2 regions of the Pseudomonas sp. GG8 genome follow, and region 1 is predicted to be linked to the other one. Evidence: predicted binding sites of a transcription regulator. Region 1 holds the regulator's gene; the other holds the start of a gene.
The links. Region 1 encodes sigma-54, which starts transcription at its own class of promoters, with help from an activator protein. Its sites were predicted from a motif close to ANTGGCATNNANNTTGCTNT; they were not measured.

Region 1 (11,730 bases):
GCTGTCCAACGTAAGAGGACAGTATGAGGCTCGTTAAAACCCTCCCTTTTTTGCTCGGTTTGGGCGCAGCACTGGGAAGCGTGAGCGCCTGGGCTCTGCCGACGGACCGCGATCAGCCTATTCATATTCAGTCTGACGATGCGCAACTCGATGACAAGCAGGGCATTGCCACCTACAAAGGCAATGTCATCATCACCCAAGGCTCCATGAAGATCACGGGCAACACCGTGACCATCACCCGGACGCCAACAGGTGAAGTCGACGTATTTACCGCCGTTGGCAATCTTGCTTACTACGAACAGAAACCTGCCGTCGACAAGCCTATCGTTCAAGCGTACGGCGTGACCATCCAGTACTTCGCCGCCCTTGACCGGATCATCCTGATCGACAAGGCCAAGGTCATCAACGACGGCAATACGTCCGAAGGCGAGAAAATCGTCTATGACACGACGAAACAAATCGTCAATGCCGGCCGCGCCAACGGAGCCAAGGTGACGGCACCACGTCCGCGGATCGACATGGTCATCCAGCCGAAAAACAAACCCGCACCGCAGAAGGCTCCGTAATGGCGACGCTTAAAGCCCAGCATCTGGCTAAAAGCTATAAGGGTCGCCAGGTTGTGCGCGATGTCAGTCTCTCGATCGAGAGCGGGCAAATCGTGGGGCTGCTTGGCCCTAACGGTGCTGGCAAAACCACCTGTTTCTACATGATCGTAGGTTTGGTCCAGGCCGATCAGGGTCGCGTCTTGATCGACGATCAAGACGTCAGCCATCAACCCATGCACGGTCGCGCACGCGCCGGGATCGGCTATCTGCCGCAGGAAGCCTCGATTTTTCGCAAACTGTCGGTTGCCGATAACATCATGGCGATCCTCGAGACCCGCAAGGAACTCGACCGTACAGCGCGTCGCAAGGAGCTGGAAAGCCTGCTGCAGGAGTTCCACATCAGCCACATACGCGACAACCTGGGCATGAGCCTGTCCGGCGGTGAACGCCGTCGTGTGGAAATCGCTCGCGCCCTGGCGACTTCGCCAAAATTCATCTTGCTCGATGAACCGTTTGCCGGTGTCGACCCCATTTCCGTCGGCGATATCAAGCAAATCATTTATCACTTGAAAGCCAAGGGCATCGGCGTACTGATCACCGATCACAACGTACGTGACACCCTGGATATTTGTGAAACCGCTTACATCGTCAACGACGGGCAACTGATCGCTGAGGGTGATTCAGAAACCATTCTGGCTAACCAACTGGTTAAAGAGGTTTACCTCGGCCATGAGTTCCGCCTGTAAGCTCTGCGGTGTTTCGCTCTTCATCGGCGACGGACGCTAGGGTGCAGTGCTGACAAGAACATTAATTGTCATCACGCTCTAGGCAAACACTTAGGTTTCAGGCATATAATTTGCTTAAGTTGGCGCTTCGGCGCCCTGTAGTGGATGGCGCATGTGCGCCGGCGAAATAAGGTGTTAAGCCCCTGCCATGAAACCATCGCTAGTCCTGAGAATGGGCCAGCAGCTGACGATGACACCGCAGCTGCAACAGGCCATCCGCCTCCTCCAATTGTCGACCCTGGACCTTCAACAGGAAATCCAGGAAGCGTTGGAGTCGAACCCTATGCTGGAACGCCAGGAAGAAGGCGACGACTTCGACAATGCCGATCCGTTGGCCGACAACATAGAGAAACCCAATCCTGACGTACAGGAACCTACCTACCAGGAGCCCGCCCCGACGGTGGACAACCTGGAAGAAGGCGACTGGAACGACCGCATCCCCAACGAGCTGCCCGTTGATACCGCTTGGGATGACGTGTATCAGACCAGTGCCAGCAGCCTGCCCAGCAGCAACAACGACGATGACGAATGGGACTTCACCACTCGCACATCGGCCGGCGAGAGCCTGCAAAGCCATCTGTTGTGGCAATTGAATCTGGCCCCCATGTCCGATACTGATCGGTTGATCGCCGTCACGCTGATCGACTGCATCAACAATCAGGGCTACCTGGACGAGTCGCTTGAGGAAATCCTCGATGCCTTCGACCCGGAAATGGATGTCGAACTGGATGAAATCGAAGCAGTACTGCACCGTATCCAGCAATTCGAACCCGCGGGTATCGGCGCTCGCAACCTGAGCGAATGCCTGTCACTGCAATTGCGTCAGCTCCCCGCGAAGACTCGCTGGCTGGCCGAGGCACAACGCTTGGTCGGAGACTTCATCGACCTGCTTGGCAGCCGCGACTACGCTCAGCTGATGCGGCGCATGAAGCTCAAGGAAGACGAACTGCGCCAGGTCATTGAACTGGTGCAGAGCCTCAACCCGCGCCCAGGCTCGCAGATCGAGTCGAGCGAGGCCGAATACGTTGTGCCCGACGTGATCGTGCGCAAAGACAACGAGCGCTGGCTGGTAGAGCTCAATCAAGAGTCCGTGCCCCGTCTGCGGGTCAACCCCCAATACGCAGGGTTCGTCCGCAGGGCCGACACCAGCGCTGACAACACCTTCATGCGCAATCAGTTGCAAGAGGCACGCTGGTTCATCAAGAGCCTGCAGAGCCGCAACGAAACGCTGATGAAAGTGGCCACGCAGATCGTCGAGCACCAGCGCGGCTTTCTTGAGTATGGCGACGAAGCCATGAAACCCTTGGTTCTGCATGACATCGCCGAAGCGGTAGGCATGCACGAATCGACGATTTCACGTGTGACCACGCAAAAATTCATGCATACCCCGCGCGGTATTTACGAACTGAAATATTTCTTTTCCAGTCACGTAAGCACCTCAGAGGGCGGAGAGTGTTCGTCCACGGCCATTCGCGCGATCATCAAAAAACTGGTAGCTGCGGAAAATCAGAAAAAGCCGTTGAGTGACAGCAAGATCGCTGGTTTACTGGAGGCACAAGGCATTCAGGTAGCTCGGCGCACGGTCGCTAAATACCGCGAATCACTTGGGATAGCACCTTCAAGCGAACGCAAGCGATTGATGTAAGGGTGGCCGTACGCCGTAGCGTTCCAGTGGTAGGCATTCAAGCCTGCCTCTTTATGTACTGGCAACGAAGGAGACGCTGTATGCAAGTCAACATCAGTGGACACCAATTGGAAGTGACCAAGCCCCTGCGCGAATACATCGAGCTCAAATTCAAGAAGCTCGAAGGGCACTTTGACAAGATTACCAATGTGCAGGTAACGATGGCAGTCGAGAAACTGAAACAGAAAATCGAAGCCACACTGCACATCCACGGTGGAGAGGTGGTCGCTAACGCAGAACATGACGACATGTATGCGGCAATCGACCTACTCACTGACAAGCTGGACCGACAATTGCTCAAGCATAAGGAAAAGCAGCAGAACATCCTGAAAGGTGCGACTGCTCGCTAACACCCACAACCCATGATCCGACTTGAAAATATCCTGACTGCCGGCCGTTCACTCGTGAACGTGCCGAGCAGCAGTAAAAAAAATGTTCTTGAGCAAGTTGCCAAACTGATCGGCCGTGAAACGGAGCTTGATTCGGACTTGGTACTCACGAGCCTTATTGCCCGCGAAAAACTCGGCTCGACCGGTTTCGGCAATGGCATCGCCATCCCGCATTGCCGGCTGGCGGGCTGCCCAATGCCCATCAGCGCCCTCCTGCACCTCGACACCCCCGTAGATTTTGACGCCATCGACGGCAGGCCTGTAGACCTGCTTTTTGTCCTTCTAGTCCCGGAAGCCGCCACCGACGAACACCTGGAGCTGCTGCGCCAGATAGCCAGCATGCTCGACCGCGCCGATGTGCGCGACCGCCTACGCAGCGCCCAAAGCGATGAAGCGCTTTATCAAGTGGTGCTGGACGTGCAGAACGGCCATTAATGATGCGCATGATCATCGTCAGCGGCCGATCCGGCTCCGGCAAGAGCACAGCACTGGATGTACTGGAAGACAACGGCTTCTATTGCATCGACAACCTGCCTGCAGGCCTGCTCCCGGAGCTGGCTGAACGTGCCCTGATTCATACCGAACTGGCTCAGCCGCTGGTCGCCGTGTCCATCGACGCGCGCAATCTGCCGAGCCATCTGTCGCGTTTTCCCGAATTACTGGAAGAGGTCCGCAGCCGCCACATCCAATGCGATGTGCTGTACCTCGACGCCGATGAAGAGACCCTGCTAAAACGATTCTCTGAAACCCGTCGTCGCCACCCCCTGAGCAGCACCAACCGCTCGCTTGCCGAAGCGATACGTGACGAGAGCAACCTGCTTGGGCCGATCATCGATCTGGCCGATCTGAAAATCAACACCACGCACCTGAACCTCTATCAACTACGTGACATGCTCAAACTGCGCCTGCTGAACAAGCCGGAGCCAGGCACCGCGTTTCTGGTTGAGTCGTTTGGTTTCAAACGTGGCATGCCAGTAGATGCTGATCTGGTATTCGATGTGCGCTGCCTGCCCAATCCCTACTGGAAGCCGGAGTTGCGCGAACTGTCCGGGCTCGACCAGCCCGTAGCCGATTATTTGGCGGCACAGCCGGATGTAGAAGAGATGTTCCAGGACATCTACGCGTACCTGAACAAATGGTTGCCACGCTTTGCAGCCAGCAACCGCGCCTACGTGACTATTGCCATTGGCTGCACCGGCGGGCACCACCGCTCTGTCTACCTGACCGAGCGCCTGGGTCAGGTCTTGCAACAATCCCTCAAGAACGTTCAGGTCCGCCACCGCGACCTCAGCTGAAAGGACCCTCATCGCGATGCCCGTTCGTCAAATCACTATCATCAACAAGCTTGGCTTGCACGCGCGCGCCGCCGCTAAATTCGTCGGCGTCGCCGGAAGATTCCCCTGCCAGATCAGAGTAGGTCGCGCGCCCGACAGCATGGTCGACGGCAAAAGCATCATGGCCGTGATGATGCTGGCAGCAGGAAAAGGCACCGATATCCACCTGCATACTGAAGGCGAAGACGAACAGGCAGCACTCGAAGACTTGATTGAGCTGATCAACAATCGGTTTGATGAAGGCGAGTGACAGCAGGCGACGGACCGCATTGACTCATTCGCGGGCAGGCCTGGAGCTATTAAAAAAATCTATGTGATTGGAATACGAGAGGTGAGCTTTCGTAAATCTGTAGACCCCGGGTCAAACCCAAACCTGCCGGAAGCCCGTGCCGGGCTTATTCGCAGACAAGTCAGCGCCTACCTCGACCGAGTTTACTGTGTGACAGTGCCGCGTATTGAGGCCGCTCGTACATTAAGATTAAGGCGCTTCGTGCAGCGAGCATGAAGCGCCTTTTTTAATGCAGATCAGCTACCCGCAACCGTCATGCGCTCGATCAACACAGAGCCTGTGCGGATATTGCTGCGCAGTTCGAGATCGCTGCCGACGGCGACGATTTGTTTGAACATGTCGCGCAGGTTGCCGGCGATGGTGACTTCCTGAACCGGGAACTGGATTTCGCCGTTCTCGACCCAAAAGCCTGCCGCTCCACGAGAGTAGTCGCCGGTGACCATATTCAAACCACTGCCCATCAACTCAGTGACCAGCAAGCCGCGACCCATGCGGCGCAGCAGCGCTGCCTGATCTTCCACACCGTGGGTGACGAACAGGTTATGCACGCCGCCTGAGTTGGCTGTACTCGGCAAACCTAGCTTGCGGCCTGAGTAAGTACCCAGAACGTAGGACACTAAATCGCCATTCTCCACAAATGGTTTGGCATAGGTTGCCAAGCCATCACCGTCGAACGCCGAGCTCCCCATGGCGCGCATCAGGTGCGGCCGTTCGTCGAGAGTCAGCCATTCAGGAAACAGGCGCTGCCCCATCGCTCCTTCCAGAAAGGATGATTTGCGATACAGATTGCCGCCGGAAATGGCGGACAAAAGATGGCCAAACAAGCTGCCCGCCAATTCCGCAGCGAACAACACCGGAACTTCACACGTCGGTACCGGGCGCGCACCCAAGCGGCTGGCCGCACGCTGTGCCGCGCGACGGCCAATGCTTTGTGCGTCCGCCAACAACTCGCCCTGGCGACTCACGTCGTACCAGTAGTCGCGCTGCATCTGCCCTTCGCCCTCGGCGATCATCACGCAGCTCAAGCTGTGGCGTGTCGAGGCAGAGCCGCCAACAAAACCGTGGCTATTGCCATACACGCGACACCCTTGATGGGTGTTGAGCGTGGTGCCGTCGGCATTTTTGATCCGGCTGTCGGCATCGAACGCCGCCGCCTCACAGATCAAGGCACGCTCAATGGCTTGTTCCGGGGTGATATCCCACGCGTGGAATAGATCAAAGTCTGGCTGTTCTTTAGCCATCAGCGCAGCGTCGGCGAGGCCGGAGCATTCATCTTCGGAGGTGTGTTTGGCAATCGCCAACGCCGCCGCTACGGTTTCGCGAATAGCGTCAGCGCCACTGGCGGAGGTACTGGCCGAGCCTTTGCGCTGACCGACATACAAGGTGATACCAAAGCCCTGATCGCGATTGAACTCGACAGTTTCCACTTCACGCTGGCGAACCGTGGTCGACAAGCCCTGCTCCAGGGACACCGCCACTTCACAGGCGCTTGCGCCCTGACGCTTGGCTTCGGCAATGATTTGCTCGACCTGTTCTTGCAGTGCAGGCAAGGCTTGCGGGCCTACGCTTTGAGCTGTACTCATGACTTTCTCCATCAAATTCTGCTTTCGGCACAAGCCGAATACCGACCGGGCCGGACAAGTGGCCCCTGACTGGTTATCATGGCGGCGTTTATTAGCGGACTGCCCCCATGGTTGATTCTTACGACGACTCCCTCGATGAGGGTAAAAGCAAAACTCAGGTCAAACGCGAGCTTCATGCTCTGGTTGACCTTGGCGAGCGCCTGACAACACTCAAGCCTGACTTGCTGGCGAAACTGCCCTTGACCGACGCGCTGCGCCGGGCCTTGGCCGAAGCGCCCAAGCACACCGCAAACATTGCGCGTAAACGGCATATCCTGTTCATCGGCAAGCTGATGCGCGATCAAGACCTGGACGCCATTTTGGTGTTGCTTGATCAACTTGATGCCTCCACTCGCCAATACAACGAACGTTTTCACGGTCTGGAACGCTGGCGTGATCGCTTGATCACAGGCACCGACGACGTACTCGAGAAGTTTGTCGGCGACTATCCGGAAGCAGATCGTCAGCAACTGCGTTCGCTTATACGCCAGGCCCAGCATGAACTTGCCCAAAGCAAGCCACCTGCCGCCAGCCGCAAACTGTTCAAGTACATCCGCGACCTGGACGACATAAAGCGCGGCCTGCGCTAGTGTTCAAGCACCGAATGAGTCGCACCCTGCGATTCATTCGGCGCAGTCTTTCAGGACCCCGTACCGCCTACCGTGATCGCATCGATCTTCAAGGTCGGCTGACCGACACCTACTGGCACTGACTGACCGTCTTTGCCGCAGGTGCCCACGCCGCTGTCCAACGCCAGGTCGTTACCGACCATCGACACTCGACTCATGGCTTCAGGCCCATTACCGATCAAGGTCGCACCTTTGACTGGCGCAGTGATTTTACCGTCTTCGATCAAATAGGCCTCACTGGTCGAAAACACGAATTTGCCGCTGGTGATATCAACCTGACCGCCGCCGAGGTTGGCGCAGTAGATACCCCTCTTCACCGACGCGATGATTTCCTCCGGGTCGCTTTGCCCGGCCAGCATGTAAGTGTTGGTCATGCGGGGCATTGGCAGGTGCGCATAGGACTCGCGACGACCGTTACCGGTACGTGCCACGCCCATCAACCGAGCGTTGAGCTTGTCCTGCATGTAACCCTTGAGCACGCCGTTTTCGATCAGCGTGGTGCAGTGGGTCGGCGTGCCTTCATCGTCCACCGTCAACGAGCCTCGACGACCGGCCAGCGTGCCATCATCGACGATAGTGCACAGCTTGGACGCCACCATTTCACCCATTCGCCCGCTATATGCCGAGCTGCCTTTGCGGTTGAAATCGCCTTCCAGACCATGGCCAACCGCTTCGTGCAGCAGTACGCCGGACCAACCGGAACCGAGCACCACCGGCAACGTGCCAGCAGGTGCGGGGATCGCTTCAAGATTCACCAGTGCCTGACGCAACGCTTCACGGGCATAACCCATGGCACGGTCATCCGTGAGGAAGTACCGGTAATCGGTACGCCCGCCACCGCCATGGCCACCTCGTTCGCGTCTGCCATTCTGCTCGACGATGACGCTGACATTAAAACGCACCAACGGACGCACATCCGCCGCCAGGCTGCCATCGGTGGACGCGATCAGAATCCGCTCCCAAACCCCGGCCATGCTGACCGTGACCTGCTGAATACGTGCATCCAATGCTCGCGTGGCAACGTCGATGCGCTTGAGCAGTTCGACCTTTTCCGCGCGCGTCATCACGTCCAGAGGGTTGTCCGGCGCATACAACTGGGCCACGTCCTGCGTGGTGAATGCTTGCACCTGACCTTCCTGCCCGGCGCGGGAAATCGAACGCGCAGCACGTGCGGCAAGGCTCAGTGCCTCAGGGGTAATCGCATTGCTGTAGGCAAATCCGGTTTTCTCACCCGATTGCGCCCGTACACCGACGCCCTGATCGAGGTTGAAACTGCCTTCCTTGACGATGCCGTCTTCCAACGACCAGGACTCGGAAATCTGCCCCTGGAAATACAGGTCAGCCGCATCGATCCCTGGGCCAGCCAGCTCGCCCAGTACCGACTGCAAGCTGTCGAGGCTCAGGCCGCCAGGCGCTAAAAGGTGTTCGCTGACAGAGGACAAGTCGCTCATATTCACTCCGAGGTGTGCGCAGGCCGCAATGCGTCCCGCGAAAAAAATCGCCGGTGATCAGACACCGGCATCCGCGCCCGTATGGACGCCTGTTCATCGCTATCACGTTCGGCCAGCAGCACCGCTTCGCCCTGGGCCTGCTCAGCCAGTACGCGCCCCCAAGGGTCGATGATCGCAGCATGCCCGTAGGTTTCCCTTGGACCGGGGTGCAGTCCCCCTTGCGCCGCCGCCAGCACATAGCACTGGGTCTCTATCGCACGCGCCCGGATCAGGATGTCCCAATGCGCGGCACCGGTGACAGCAGTGAAGGCCGACGGTGCAGTGATCAATTGCGCACCCGCTTCACGCAGCGCGCTATACAACTCAGGGAAGCGCAGGTCGTAACACACGCTCAAACCCAGGCGCCCCACCGGCGTATCGGCGACCACCACATTGTCACCATGGGCGTAATCATCCGACTCCCGATAACGCCCACGGTTGTCGGCAACGTCCACATCGAACAAATGCAGTTTGTCATAGCGTGCCACTTGCTCGCCGTGTTCATCGATCAGCAATGAACACGCGGTGACTTTACCCCGCGGCCGATCAGCCGGTGGTAGCGGTAACGTGCCAGCCACTATCCATAATTTGAGGTCGCGAGCGGCCAGTTTCAACCATGGCAGGATCGGACCCTGGCCTTGAGCCTCGGCGCGACCGATATCGGCAACGTCGCGACGGCCCATGGCGGCAAAATTTTCCGGGAGCACCGCCAGGCGCGCTCCAGACTCGGCAGCCTGTTCAAGCAGGCGGCGAGCGTGAGTCAGATTGACCAGGACATCGCTCTGGCTGACCATTTGAACTACAGCAAAAGACATGGCGCGCTCCGGACAAGACGTGCCACCACTGTACTCCATGGCGCGCTATTGAGGTTTTTCAAAGGGTTTGTCGAACGTGATCTTCGGCTCTTTCCAAGGGCCTTCAACGCGGTACTGCACACTGGCGAATCGCGCCACGCGGTCACCCAGCAGTTTGTCGACCAGGAACAAGGCCCCACCAATGGCCGGCGCGCCGACGAGTAACGCCGCAATCGGCAAGTTATTGGTCACCGGCAATGTCACCAGTAGCTTGGCATCGACCCGGTCGTTGACCATGTCCAGCGTGCCCTCAAGTTCAATATTGCTCGACGGTCCGGTCAGGGTGATCGGGTTACGGGTCACGTACACCCCATCACTGGAGACCAGCAGCCCTTTGACCCGGTCGTAACTCAAGCCCTTGCCAAGCAAGTCCGAGAAGTCCAGGCGCAAACGACGACCTATGGAGTTGAAGTTGAGCAGACCGAACACCCTCAGGGCTTGGGCGCCCCCCTCCACTTCAACGAACTGGCCGGAGCGCAACGTGGCATCCAGGCTGCCCGAGTAGCGCTTGATCCCAATCCAGGCAGGCGAACCGGGCCAACGGCCGTCGGCGTTCAGCTCGAACGTATCGCTGGTCACGGTGGGTGCAAAACCCCAAGCCTTCAGTACATCCGCAATATTCTTGCCGCCGACACGGCCCTTGTACCAGCTGCTGGTCGATCCCGGCGCGCCTTCCCAGCCACCGTCGCCCTGTAACAACATCCCCTTGAGCCCCATACTCAAATCGGAAAGCCGCACGCCCGCAGCGGTTGGCCTGGTTTTGAGCGACCACGCTCCGATCAACTGATCACCCTGGAACAACTGAGAGACCTTGATATCCATCGCCGGAATCTGCCGTGGATCGACATCGACCAGTGGGTCCTTGCCATTCTCTACCGCCGCTGCATTGGGATCAGGCGCAGGCAAACGCACGTAGAGAAGGTCAATGCCAATAGGGGCGGCTTTTGCATCGGGCAGGCTGGCCGTGCCCTTGAGCAAGGCGCTGTCGACCGCCAAAGACCAGGAGGCGTCTTTTCGATTGAGCTGGACATCGACCTGATCAAGCGTGGTGCCCAGCGCATTCAATTTTCCAATCTGCAGGTTTGCGCTACGCAGTAACTGCTTGGCGCTGCCCCCGGGATCATTACCAGCGTAGCGTTCGACGATGGTTTTCCATGGCGCAATGTCCAACTCGGACAGTGCCCCGCGCACTCTTAAACCTTTAGGGTCAGGCAGAACCGCAGCGTCCGTGCCGAGAAAAAGCTCGCCCCGGCCTTCTGCGATATTGCCGCCTGGCGCCACGAATGCCAGATTGGCCAAAGCATCGTAAGTGGCCCAATAACGCCGGTCAGCGCCGCGCAAGGTCATGCGAAACTCGCTCTCTCGCACGTCATCAGCCGTTTTGCCAAAGGGTGCAGGAAGATCGACAGCCAAACCTTTTAGGTTTGAGTTGACCCGCAGTTGACTGTCGGCCCCGTCAAGGGTGATCTGCACCTGGTACGGCAAGTCACCGGACACCGGCAACGGCTGAGTATCGCCGAGCCAATCGGTGAGTTTCTTCAGTGCAACCTGACCATTGGCGACGACTCGGGTGGTGATCGCCCCCGGTTTTCCTTCCGCATAAATCTGCGCGGTGATCGGCCGCTCAAACGCTTGAGCGCGTATGCCGCTGCCGCTCAAGCCCTTGGCGTTGTCGAAACGGAATGCCCCCTTGAGCTGAGTCAACTCCAGCGGCGGCTCGCTCAGCTTCAAGCGTGCAGCGGCGGTATTGAAGTCCACTGCAATCTTCTGCCCTTCGCCTTTAGCCAGGGGAATGTCCAACTTCAGCTTGCCCTGCAACGAACCGTCGCCTTGCCAGCCCGCAAACATATCCGCCGTGCCGATGGGGGCCTCCTGAAGAATCTTCAGGCCATCACCCAAACCACCGACGAAATCACCGTCGACCAGCAAGTGACTGACTTGCCCGTTAGTCACATGCGGAATATTGACCTGGACATTGCTGACCTGGGTATCCAGAAGCCTGCCCTTGCTGGCTTTGATGCGGACTCCGCTGTCCTCGACGAATACATCCCCGTCCACGCCATTGAGCTGTGGCCAGCCCGGCTGGAACGCCAGCGAGGCGTCGTGCAC
Region 2 (11,730 bases), 5.0 Mb from region 1:
CGCCTGCCGAAGACCCTTGATGCCGATCGCGCCCTGCAATTGCTCGACGGCGCGGTCGAGGACGACTTTCTGGCTCGTCGCGATCAAGCGATCCTGGAACTGTTCTACTCGTCGGGCCTGCGCCTGTCGGAACTGACCGGGCTCAATCTCGAACAACTCGATTTGAGTGACGGATTGATTCAAGTACTCGGCAAAGGCAGCAAGACCCGCGTTTTGCCAGTGGGCAAGAAGGCTCGTGAAGCCCTGGAAATATGGTTGCCGTTGCGCGCACTGGCCAATCCGGAGGACGATGCGGTATTCATCGGCCAGCAAGGGCGTCGCCTGGGTCCCCGGGCAATTCAGCTACGCGTGAAAGCGGCGGGCGAACGCGAACTGGGGCAAAATCTGCATCCACACATGCTTCGCCATTCGTTTGCCAGCCACTTGCTCGAGTCTTCACAGGATCTACGCGCGGTGCAGGAACTGCTCGGCCACGCCGACATCACCACCACGCAGATCTATACGCATCTGGACTTCCAGCATCTGGCCACGGTTTACGACAGCGCCCATCCCAGGGCCAAACGCAGCAAGGGCACCGATCATGATTAAACTGATTACCTTCGACCTCGATGACACCCTGTGGGACACCGCGCCGGTGATTGTCAGCGCCGAAGCCGTGCTGCGTGACTGGCTGGCCGAACACGCGCCGAATCTCGGCCCGGTGCCGGTGGAGCATCTGTGGGCCATACGCGCACGACTGGTCGAGGCCGACCCCACGCTCAAGCACCGAATCAGCGCGCTGCGTCGACGCGTGCTGTTTCATGCGCTGGAGGATGCTGGCTACGCACATGCCCACGCGCAGGAATTGGCCGACAAAAGCTTCGAAGTCTTCCTGCACGCACGGCATCAAATCGAGATATTCCCCGAGGCTCAGCCGACGCTGGAAATTCTCGCCAAAACCTACACCCTGGGGGTTGTGACTAACGGCAATGCCGACATCCGCCGCCTGGGGTTGGCTGATTATTTCGCGTTCGCCCTGTGTGCCGAAGAGCTGGGCATCGGCAAACCCGACCCGGCCCCGTTCCTTGAAGCGCTGAAGCGCGGCAAGGTCGATGCCAGCGCAGCCGTGCACATCGGCGACCACCCCGGCGACGATATCGCAGGGGCGCAGCAGGTTGGGTTTCGCGCCATCTGGTTCAATCCCACAGGCAAAGCTTGGGAAGCCGACAGGCAGCCTGACGCCGAGATTCAAAGCCTGATGCAATTGCCGGAATTGTTGGCGAGTTGGGGCTGAGAGCAATTTTCAGACAAGAAAAAGCCCGCGGCGACAGCGGGCTTTTTTTTGTTCGATAAACGACCGTTTAGATAGGTCGGCTACCGTACTTGTTGTCAGGCTTCTTCGGCGGATCGGCAACGACGTTGGGCTCCACCTCGACAACCTTGCCGCCTTTGGAGAGGAACTCTTCCATCGCACGGGCCAGAGCGTCGCGCTCTTTGTTCTTGGCTTCTACGCTCGGCAGTTCATCCACCGAGACAGCGGCCTTGGCTTTACCCTTGGTGGGAGTGACCGAGGCTTCGATGCTGTCATCAGCGTCGGCGCCATCGTCTTCGGCAGCAGCAGCGAGCTCCTCACCGTCCTCTTCACCTTCCAGATCGTCTACCATTTCATCGTTGTCATCGTCGCTCATGTTCTACCTCATGACTTGCGAAAGCAGATTAGTTATAGCCCAGCTACGCCCACTGTCGAAGGCTGCCGGAAAAAAATCAACGACCGCTGAAAATCAGTGGTCATGCCTCATCACCGTACAAGGTGGCGAGGACTCTGCGAGCACCGCTAACGTCACGATGCTCACCCAGATAAACACCTTGCCAGGTGCCCAGCGCCAATCGCCCCGCCGTGACCGGCAAACTCAACTGGCAGCCAAGCAAACTGGCCTTGAAGTGCGCCGGCAGGTCATCGGGGCCTTCGTCGTCATGTTCATATACGTCCATACCCTGGGGCACCAGACGATTGAAAAAACGCTCGAAATCACGACGCACAGCCGGGTCGGCATTCTCGTTGATGGTCAACGAGGCCGAGGTATGCTGTAGCCACAGATGCAATAGACCGATCCGACAAGTGCGCAGCTCAGGCAGGCCTGCCAGTATCTCGTCGGTTACCAGATGAAACCCGCGAGGCTTTGCTCGCAGAGTAATCAGCGTCTGTTGCCACATACAGTTCTCCACGCTTCGGCGCGCATTCTAACGCGCTGGAAGAAAAAACAAAGCGCGTAATAGACCACCTTTTGTGTAAGCCGCCGCCCAAAAGCAAATAACCCTCTCTATCCTGTGTGTATCGACAAACTTCAGACAAAAAAATGCCCGGTCGCCCGGGCAATTTTTGTGTGTCGACTTACAGGTTGTAGCCACGTTCGTTGTGCAGCGCAAGGTCGAGGCCGACAGCTTCTTCCTCGTCAGTCACACGCAGACCCATGACCATGTCCAGGACCTTGAGAATGACGTAGGTCACAATCGCGGTGTAGATGATCGTGAAGCCTACGCCTTTGCACTGGATCCAGACCTGTGCCGCAATGTCGGTGGTTGCCGCATTGAAGCCACCCATCGAAGGTGCAGCGAATACACCGGTCAGGATCGCGCCGAGGATACCGCCGATACCGTGCACACCGAAAGCGTCCAGGGAGTCGTCATAGCCCAGCTTGCGTTTCAGGGTTGTAGCGCAGAAAAAGCAGACCACGCCAGCAGCCAGGCCGATCACCAGGGAGCCCATTGGCCCAACAGTACCGGCGGCAGGGGTAATGGCAACCAGACCGGCAACTACACCCGAAGCGATGCCCAGAGCACTTGGCTTACCGTGGGTCAGCCATTCAGCGAACATCCAGCCCAGTGCGGCAGCAGCGGTCGCAATCTGGGTCACGAGCATTGCCATACCGGCAGTGCCGTTGGCCGCAGCAGCGGAGCCGGCGTTGAAGCCGAACCAACCTACCCAAAGCATTGCCGCGCCGATCAGGGTGTAACCCAGATTGTGCGGAGCCATTGGGGTGGTCGGAAAGCCTTTACGTTTGCCCAGTACCAGACAGGCAACCAGGCCCGCTACACCGGCGTTGATGTGAACCACGGTGCCGCCAGCGAAGTCGAGAACGCCCCAATCACCCAACAGTGCGCCCGGACCACTCCAGACCATGTGCGCGATTGGCGCATAGACCAGCGTGAACCAGATACCCATGAAGACCAGCATGGCGGAGAATTTCATCCGTTCAGCGAATGCTCCGACGATCAACGCCGGGGTGATGATGGCGAAGGTCATCTGGTAGATGACGAACACCGCTTCAGGGAACAGCGCTGCCGGGCCAGTGATGCTCGATGGCGTCACGCCAGCGAGGAATGCCTTGCCCAGGCTGCCGAAGATGGAATTGAAGTTGACGACGCCCACCTCCATCCCCGTCGTATCGAATGCAATGCTGTAGCCGTAGATGACCCACAGAATACTGATCAGACCGGTAATCGCGAAGCACTGCATCATTACAGAAAGAATGTTTTTCGACCGAACCATACCGCCGTAGAACAGCGCCAGGCCGGGAATGGTCATGAACAGCACCAACGCCGTCGAGGTCATCATCCAGGAAGTGTCGCCGGAATTGAGGACAGGCGCAGCCACTGGGTCTGCCGCCATGGCCAGACCAGGGATTACAAGGGACAACAGGGCTCCTAGCCCTGCGAATTGACGCAGAGTCATATTGTTTTACTCCTGGGGCGTTGGGGTTGGCGGCTTAGATTGCGTCGGTATCGGTTTCGCCGGTACGGATGCGAATGGCCTGTTCCAGATTGACCACGAAGATCTTGCCGTCACCGATTTTGCCGGTGTTGGCAGCCTTGGTTATTGCCTCGATCACTCGATCAAGATCCTTGTCATCGATCGCAACATCGATTTTCACCTTGGGCAGGAAGTCGACTACGTATTCCGCCCCGCGATACAGCTCGGTGTGACCCTTTTGCCGACCGAAGCCTTTGACTTCAGTGACGGTGATGCCCTGCACGCCGATCTCCGACAGTGACTCGCGCACGTCATCCAATTTAAACGGCTTGATGATGGCAGTGACTAGCTTCATGAAACTTTCTCCCGAATTGGTGGACTTGCCCCAGGAAAACAAACCCGACTCAAGTCTAAGCGCAGTGCCTGGCTTTGTAACGTGTCGGTCGCCTTAACAGCCCCGATCAACCCCAGAAAACCGCTTCTGACGAAACACTTCCCCGCTTCGCCTGCCGCACTGCAATCGTCACAGCGACTGCATCAGTGCATGGGTCATATGCCACTAAGCAGAAAGCTTGCCATCTCGTGAATTCTCATTGAATACAGGGCCTTGGCCAACAATCACTTTCCCAGCCACCGATTGCGGTGATCAGGACGCACAACAACAGTGCGCATGCGCCCGTCCCCATGCGCGAAAAGCGTGCAGAAGGGGCGATCTGAATTGACTATAGATGCTGCGTGATATACTGCCGCCCATCTGTTTCCGGAACTCTGACCATGCTCGCGCCCAAAGCCTTCCTCGACGCCCTGAGTGGCCACGCCTCTCGCTTGTTCAACGGCGAAACGCCTGTCCCGCGCAACGAATTCGAAACCCAGTTCAAAGCCCTGCTGCAAAGCGGCTTCAGCAAGCTTGATTTAGTGAGCCGCGAAGAGTTCGACAGCCAGATGACCGTCCTCGCCCGCACCCGTGCCCGCCTTGAAGCGCTGGAAGCCAAAGTGACCGAGATGGAAGCGAAACTGACGCCACCGGCAGAGTAACAACCGCGCGACTTCTGGACGCTCACCGTCCAATCCCGGTGGGAGCGAATTCATTCGCGAAAAAAACTACGCGTCCCGATTGCTCCCATACAGGGCTATCCATTCACACCCTGTATCGATTCCTCGCCCCAGCTTCCCCCCGAATTCCCGCAGGATGCGGTTCTTCAGACATCAAGGAATGATCATGTCTCTCGCCATCGTGCTCAGTCGCGCTCAGGTGGGTGTGGAAGCGCCAGCCGTCACTGTCGAGTGCCATCTGGCCAACGGGCTTCCCGCGCTGACGCTGGTGGGCTTGCCTGAAGGCGCAGTCAGGGAAAGCAAGGATCGGGTCCGCAGTGCCATCCTCAATTCCGGCCTCGAATACCCTGCCCGCAGAATTACCCTCAACCTCGCGCCAGCCGACCTGCCCAAAGACGGTGGGCGTTTCGATCTGGCGATTGCCCTGGGTTTGCTCGCCGCCAGTGGGCAACTGCCTGCTCACGCGTTACAGGATGTCGAATGCCTGGGTGAATTGGCGCTCTCGGGCGCTATAAGGCCGATACAGGGCGTCTTGCCTGCCGCACTGGCTGCTCGTGCCGAGGGCCATACGTTGATCGTGCCCGCGGCCAATGCCGAAGAGGCGTGTCTGGCGTCCGGGTTGCGGGTGATTGCAGTCAATCATCTGCTGGAGCTGGTGGCGCACTTCAATGGCCGGGCCCCGATTGTCCCCTACGAATCCAGCGGCCTGCTGCACCTGAGCAAACCCTATCCAGACTTGAGCGAGGTGCAAGGCCAGACCGCCGCCAAACGCGCATTGCTGGTGGCGGCGGCGGGCGCGCACAATCTGCTTTTCAGTGGGCCTCCCGGCACCGGCAAGACGCTCCTTGCCAGTCGTCTGCCAGGCCTGTTGCCGCCACTGGATGAACATGAAGCCCTGGAGGTCGCCGCAATTCAGTCGGTCGCCAGCCAGAGTCCTCTGACCAGTTGGCCACAGCGACCCTTTCGGCAGCCCCACCATTCCGCCTCAGGTGCCGCGCTGGTGGGTGGCGGCAGTCGTCCGCAACCCGGCGAAATCACCCTTGCCCACCATGGCGTGCTGTTTCTCGATGAGCTGCCCGAGTTTGATCGCAAAGTGCTGGAGGTGCTGCGTGAGCCACTGGAGTCCGGGCACATCGTCATTGCCAGAGCCCGCGACCGGGTACGCTTCCCGGCGCGCTTTCAGTTGGTGGCCGCGATGAACCCCTGCCCTTGCGGCTATCTGGGCGAGCCCAGCGGTCGCTGTCGTTGTTCCACCGAGCAGATTCAGCGCTACCGCAACAAGCTTTCCGGCCCGCTGCTGGATCGCATCGACCTGCACCTGACCGTAGCCCGCGAAGCCACGGCACTCAACCCCACCCCGCAAACCGGCGACGACACCGCCAGCGCCGCCGCCCTCGTGGCCCAGGCCCGCGAGCGGCAACAACGGCGCCAAGGCTGCGCCAACGCCTTTCTCGACCTACCGGGCCTGCGCAAACACTGCTCGCTGTCCAGCGCCGACGAAAACTGGCTGGAAACCGCCTGCGAGCGTTTGACCCTGTCACTCAGGGCCGCACACCGCTTGTTGAAAGTGGCAAGAACGCTGGCTGATCTGGAACAGGTCGATGCGATTGGGCGCAGCCATCTGGCCGAGGCGTTGCAGTATCGGCCGTCGAGTAATTGATGGGGTCACACGCAGAATAAGAGCCGCGAAAAGGCCGGCACAGCCCTCAGGGGCTTGTGAGGCCAACCCTTTTCACGACCAGTGCACAGTCGATTACGCGGCCAAGCTTTTTAGCGAGAAACACTTCACAAAAGCTTGATCGGCAGCAGCGTATCTAAAAGAGGTTTTCGGTGAACGCAAACCTTGTATCACCGAAACCGATTGACCTCTTTGCGCAAATCCGCTGCCAGTTCGTCCAGTTCTTTCGCGGTGATAGCCAGGTGGGAGACGACTTCGCGCTGCTCGCTGTTGGCCATGGCGATGCTCTGCAGGTTGCTGCTAAGCAAGGTAGCGGTGCTGCTTTGTTCTTGGGTGGCGGTGGTGATGGCAGCGAATTGTTCGCCTGCGGAGCGGCTTTTTTCGTCGATCTGGGTCAGGGCGGCTGCGACTTTTGCGTTGAGTGAAAGGCCTTCTTGCATGAGCGCGTTGCCCTGTTCCATGGTGCTGATCGCGTTTCCGGTTTCTTGCTGAATGCTCACGATCATGCCTGAAATCTGGTCGGTCGCCTGACGGGTGCGCAAGGCCAGATTACGCACCTCATCCGCTACCACCGCGAAACCACGGCCTTGTTCGCCGGCACGGGCAGCTTCAATCGCGGCGTTGAGAGCCAGCAGGTTGGTCTGCTCGGCAATCGAGGTGATGACGCCGACGATCCCGCCGATTTCCTGAGAGCGCTGGCCCAAGGTGTCAATCACCGTGGCCGTGCCTTTGAGCGAGGACGCGATCTGCTCAAGAGATGCCGAGGCTTCATCCATTGAGGTGCGGCCAATGCGGGTCTGCTGAGCGTTCTCCTGCGCCAGGCGCTCGGTGCTGCCCATGTTGTCGGCGATGTTCAATGAGGTGGCGCTGAACTCTTCCACGGCGCCAGCCATGCTGGTGATCTCCCCGGACTGCTGCTCCATGCCTTCGTAGGCCCCCCCTGACAAGCCGGACAGCGTCTGAGCGCGGCCACTGACTTCCTGTGCCGCGCTGCGGATGTGCGCGACCATGTTCGACAAGGCTTCACCCATCTGATTGAAGCTGCGCGCCAATTGACCGATTTCATCGTGACTGGAAACATTCAGACGCGCGCTCAGGTCGCCCGCGCCCAGGGCTTCAGCCTGACGAACCAGATCCGACAGTGGTTGCAACTTGCGGCGTAACAGCCAGATCGCCGCGCCGACCGCGATCAGCATGGCCAGCAAGCTGCCGATTGCCAATTGTGTGCCGACGCTCCAGGTCACGGCGCTGATTTCGGTTTTTGGCATGCTCGCAAACACTGCCCACGGGCCGCCCGCAAAGGCCACGGCGACGGTATAGAAATCTTGCGCGCCGTCATTCCAGAAATGACCTGTGCCTGGGCGCTTGACGAAGTCGGCCAACGTTTGCGTTGCCTGATCCAGCGCCTTGACCCCGGCAGGCGCCACCAGCCAGTGATTCTGCTCATCCAGCAGGGCCAGAGAACCCGTCGTGCCGATGCGGAAATTCTTCAGGTTCTCGAATTGGGTATTTTGCGCGCCGGTGTAGTCAAAGCCGACGAACAAGGCGGCAATGATTTTGCCACTGCTGTCACGCACCGGGCTGTACTGAGTCATGTAGTAATGCTCGAACAACAGCGCCCGGCCGACGTACTCCTGACCTGCCATCAGTCGGTCATAGGCCGGGCTCTTGCGATCCAGCAAGGTGCCGATGGCCCGCGAGCCATCTTGCTTGCTCAGCGACGTACTCACACGAATAAAATCATCGCCGCTACGCACGAAAATCGTCGCCACGCCGGCCGTCATTTGCTTGAAGTTGTCGACCTCGGTGAAGTCGTTATTCAGGACGTGGTCCCCCAACAACAGGCTTGGTGCCTGCACGCCCGCAACCGTCACGGGGTTGTCTGCCTGCAGGCTCAGGCCACCGCTAAACCGTTTCTCGAACAACCCACTCAAGCGCTGGGTGCTTTCACGCAGAGTGCTGTGAAACGTATTCAGTTGATCGGCCAGCAAACGTGCTTCGCTGGCCATGTGTTCTTCACGAATCGCGAGATTCGCGGCGTCCAGCGAGCGCAACGCGAATACGGTACTGCTGCTGATGACCACGGCCAGAATTACCGCCAGGGCGAGACCCAACTGCGAGGCGATACGAGCACGGGGTTCAGACATGGAAGCTCCTGGCCGAACAGCGGCATCGTTTTGATTTCGATGCCTTGCTCAGCAAAATTCAAAAATGGGGGTCCGTTGAACCTTTTTTAAAAGTCCGACTTATACGGATTCGGCCGACGTGAACAATACTTGAGCTCTGCACTCGGGGATACTGACGAATAGCCGCTCAAAAGCCTGTGCCAGAGCTGTTTTCACGTCAGTATCTCAACCTTTGGCAAATCCATTGCGCACACCTCGCCTTGAAGAAACTCGCTGAGCCTGCGCAGACGTTCGCCGCCTGGCCGGGTCTTTGGCCACACCAGATAATAGTTTTCGCCGCTGGCCACGGCGGTGCGCCAAGGCAAGCTTAAACGCCCTTGCGCGACGTCCTCGGCGACCATCAACAAGTCCCCCATGGACACGCCATAGCCCCGCGCAGCCGCGATCATGCCAAGCTCCAGAGTGTCGAACACCTGGCCGCCCTTGAGCGAGATCTGCTCCGACAGGCCCATCCGCTGTAGCCAGTTGCGCCAATCGCGACGGTCGGGGGTCGGGTGCAACAGTTCGGCACTGGCCAACCGCGCGACATCCCAGGGCGGGTCCTGGAGCAACGTCGATGCACCCACAGGGATCAGCAGCTCAGGGAACAGGTAGGTGGCTTCCCAATCCGGCGGAAAATGCCCACGGCTGAGCAACACCGCGCAGTCAAACGGCTCCTGAGTGAAATCCACACTGTCGACATCCATCCAGGCGCTGGTCAATTGCACTTCATTACCAACCTGAAGATGGCGAAACCGGCTCAGGCGCGCCAGCAACCAGCGCATGGTCAGGGTCGAGGGTGCCTTCATGCGCAAAATGCCTTCCTCTGCACGCAAGATGCTGCACGCACGCTCCAACGCCGAAAAACCTTCACGCACTCCCGGCAGTAGCAGGCGCGCCGCCTCGGTCAATTGCAGGTTGCGGCCATTGCGCTGAAATAAACGACAGGCAAAGTGATCTTCAAGCGTGCGGATGTGGCGGCTGACGGCACTTTGGGTGATCGACAGCTCCTCGGCAGCGCGGGTGAACGAGCTGTGTCGGGCAGCGGCTTCAAATGCGCGTAGCGCATAAAGGGGAGGAAGACTACGGGACATACACAACATTCCTACGCAATAGTTGCGCTACTTTACCCCCAACGACTACGCTCGATTCAGATGAGTTTTACTCATGCCAATCATCGGATTTATCCCTTTGTGCCCGCCGTGAGAAATGCCGAGAATCAGTTGCTCACAAAGCCCTGTAAGCCGAGCGCCACGCCTATGCAATCCGTCGCCATCCAAGCACCCTGGATCAAAGAGCTAAGGACCATCCTGCGCTTGGCCGGACCGCTGATCGCCTCGCAAATGGCGCATATGCTCATGGTGTTCACTGACACCGTAATGATGGGTCGCCTGGGACCCGATGCCTTGGCCGGTGGCGGGCTGGGCGCGGCCAGCTACAACCTGATTTCGTTCTTCTGCGTAGGCGTTATCGCTGCCGTCGGCACCCTGGTTTCGATCCGTCACGGTGCAGGTGACAACGTAGGCGCCACGCGGCTGACTCAGGCGGGACTCTGGCTGGCGTGGGGCATGGCACTAATCGCGGCCTTGGTGCTGTGGAACCTTGAGCCCGTTTTGCTCAAGCTTGGCCAGAATGAGGCGAACGTGCACATGGCCGGGCAATTCCTGATCACCCTGCCCTTGGCCCTGCCCGGCTTTCTGTCCTTTATGGCCTTGCGGGGCTTCACCAGCGCGTTGGGGCGGGCCGGCCCTGTGATGGTGATCAGTCTGGGCGGCGTGGCGGTGAACTTCGGGCTTAACTATGCACTCATCCATGGCCTGTTTGGCCTGCCGCATCTGGGCCTGATGGGCATCGGTCTGGTCACGGCGGTGGTTGCCAATGGCATGGCGCTGCTCCTGGCCCTGCATATCCGCCAACACCCAGCCTATGCGCCCTATCCCATTCGCCAGGGCCTGATGCGCCCCTCGCTGACTTATTTGCAAGAGCTGTGGCGCCTCGGCTTGCCGATTGGCGGTACCTACGCGGTCGAGGTTGGCCTGTTCACCTTCGCAGCGTTCTGCATGGGCGCGATGGGCAGTACGCAGATGGCCGCACACCAGATCGCCCTACAGTCGGTGTCGATGGCGTTCATGGTGCCCGTGGGGATTTCCTACGCGATGACCATGCGCATCGGCCAACACTACGGCGCGGGCAATCTGCTCCAGGCGCGACTGGCCGGACGCGTCGGCATTGCCTTCGGGGCGTTGATCATGCTCGGTTTCGCGCTGCTGTTCTGGCTGGCACCGTATCAAGTCGTCAGCCTGTTTCTCGACCTCGACAATCCGGCCTACCGCGACGTGATCGATCTAGCCGTGAAACTGTTGGCGATCGCCGCGTGGTTCGAACTGTTCGACGGCACGCAGACGCTGGCCATGGGCGCCATCAGGGGGTTCAAGGACGCCAGGACCACGTTTGTCATCGGCCTCGCCTGTTATTGGCTGGTCGGCGCGCCTGCGGCCTGGGCTTTCGGTTTTTATGCACAGGGCGGCGCGATGGGGGTCTGGTGGGGGTTAGCTCTGGGGCTGGCCTGTGCAGCGCTGGCACTGACAGTGGCATTCGAAAGGAAGACGTCACGCTTGCTGCGTCAGGCGCCAGTGCTTGCGTCGGTCATGAGTTGAGGGCCGAATCAGGTATGTCTACTGAACGTGCGCCTGCCCCACGTTATGGCGCTGTCCATACGTCAGGTACTCAATCAACTCCGTGAATGGCAACGGCTTGCTGATCAGGTAACCCTGAATTTGATCGCAACCAAAACCACGCAACAGCGCCAGTTGTTCCGGGGTTTCCACACCTTCGGCGACCACTTCCAGGCTGAGGTTGTGCGCCAGGTTGATCATGGCATGCACCAGCTTGCGATTTTCTTCGCGCAACTCCATGCCGCCGACAAAGCTTTTGTCGACCTTGAGCAAGGCAATCGGCAGGCTGTTGAGGTGCACGAACGACGAGAAGCCGGTGCCAAAATCGTCCAGCGAAAAACGCACACCTAGCCGACCCAACGCATCCATCGTCTGTTTGACCAGATCGCTGCGGCGCATGACGGCGGTTTCGGTCAGTTCGAATTCCAG

Region 2: a site for sigma-54 is predicted at 4,291-4,310, ahead of glnK (P-II family nitrogen regulator). Genes of this name have one in related genera too.

Annotation. Positions count from the first base shown of each region.
Region 1 is NZ_JBRIIP010000001.1:304,765-316,494, reverse strand. It holds gene lptC (LPS export ABC transporter periplasmic protein LptC) at 1-37, shown strand, start outside; gene lptA (lipopolysaccharide transport periplasmic protein LptA) at 24-566, shown strand; gene lptB (LPS export ABC transporter ATP-binding protein) at 566-1,291, shown strand; gene ACVBEG_RS01580 (RNA polymerase factor sigma-54) at 1,479-2,975, shown strand; gene hpf (ribosome hibernation-promoting factor, HPF/YfiA family) at 3,056-3,364, shown strand; gene ptsN (PTS IIA-like nitrogen regulatory protein PtsN) at 3,377-3,838, shown strand; gene rapZ (RNase adapter RapZ) at 3,841-4,698, shown strand; gene ACVBEG_RS01560 (HPr family phosphocarrier protein) at 4,715-4,987, shown strand; gene pmbA (metalloprotease PmbA) at 5,263-6,609, opposite strand; gene yjgA (ribosome biogenesis factor YjgA) at 6,717-7,238, shown strand; gene tldD (metalloprotease TldD) at 7,289-8,728, opposite strand; gene ACVBEG_RS01540 (carbon-nitrogen hydrolase family protein) at 8,731-9,582, opposite strand; gene ACVBEG_RS01535 (YhdP family protein) at 9,628-11,730, opposite strand, start outside.
Region 2 is NZ_JBRIIP010000001.1:5,332,842-5,344,571, reverse strand. It holds gene xerC (tyrosine recombinase XerC) at 1-588, shown strand, start outside; gene ACVBEG_RS25145 (HAD family hydrolase) at 581-1,273, shown strand; gene ACVBEG_RS25140 (hypothetical protein) at 1,341-1,667, opposite strand; gene ACVBEG_RS25135 (secondary thiamine-phosphate synthase enzyme YjbQ) at 1,768-2,193, opposite strand; gene ACVBEG_RS25130 (ammonium transporter) at 2,372-3,712, opposite strand; gene glnK (P-II family nitrogen regulator) at 3,747-4,085, opposite strand; gene ACVBEG_RS25120 (accessory factor UbiK family protein) at 4,505-4,765, shown strand; gene ACVBEG_RS25115 (YifB family Mg chelatase-like AAA ATPase) at 4,950-6,443, shown strand; gene ACVBEG_RS25110 (methyl-accepting chemotaxis protein) at 6,632-7,354, opposite strand; partial or broken gene ACVBEG_RS25105 (Cache 3/Cache 2 fusion domain-containing protein) at 7,487-8,608, opposite strand; gene ACVBEG_RS25100 (LysR substrate-binding domain-containing protein) at 8,800-9,720, opposite strand; gene ACVBEG_RS25095 (NorM family multidrug efflux MATE transporter) at 9,901-11,283, shown strand; gene ACVBEG_RS25090 (putative bifunctional diguanylate cyclase/phosphodiesterase) at 11,302-11,730, opposite strand, start outside.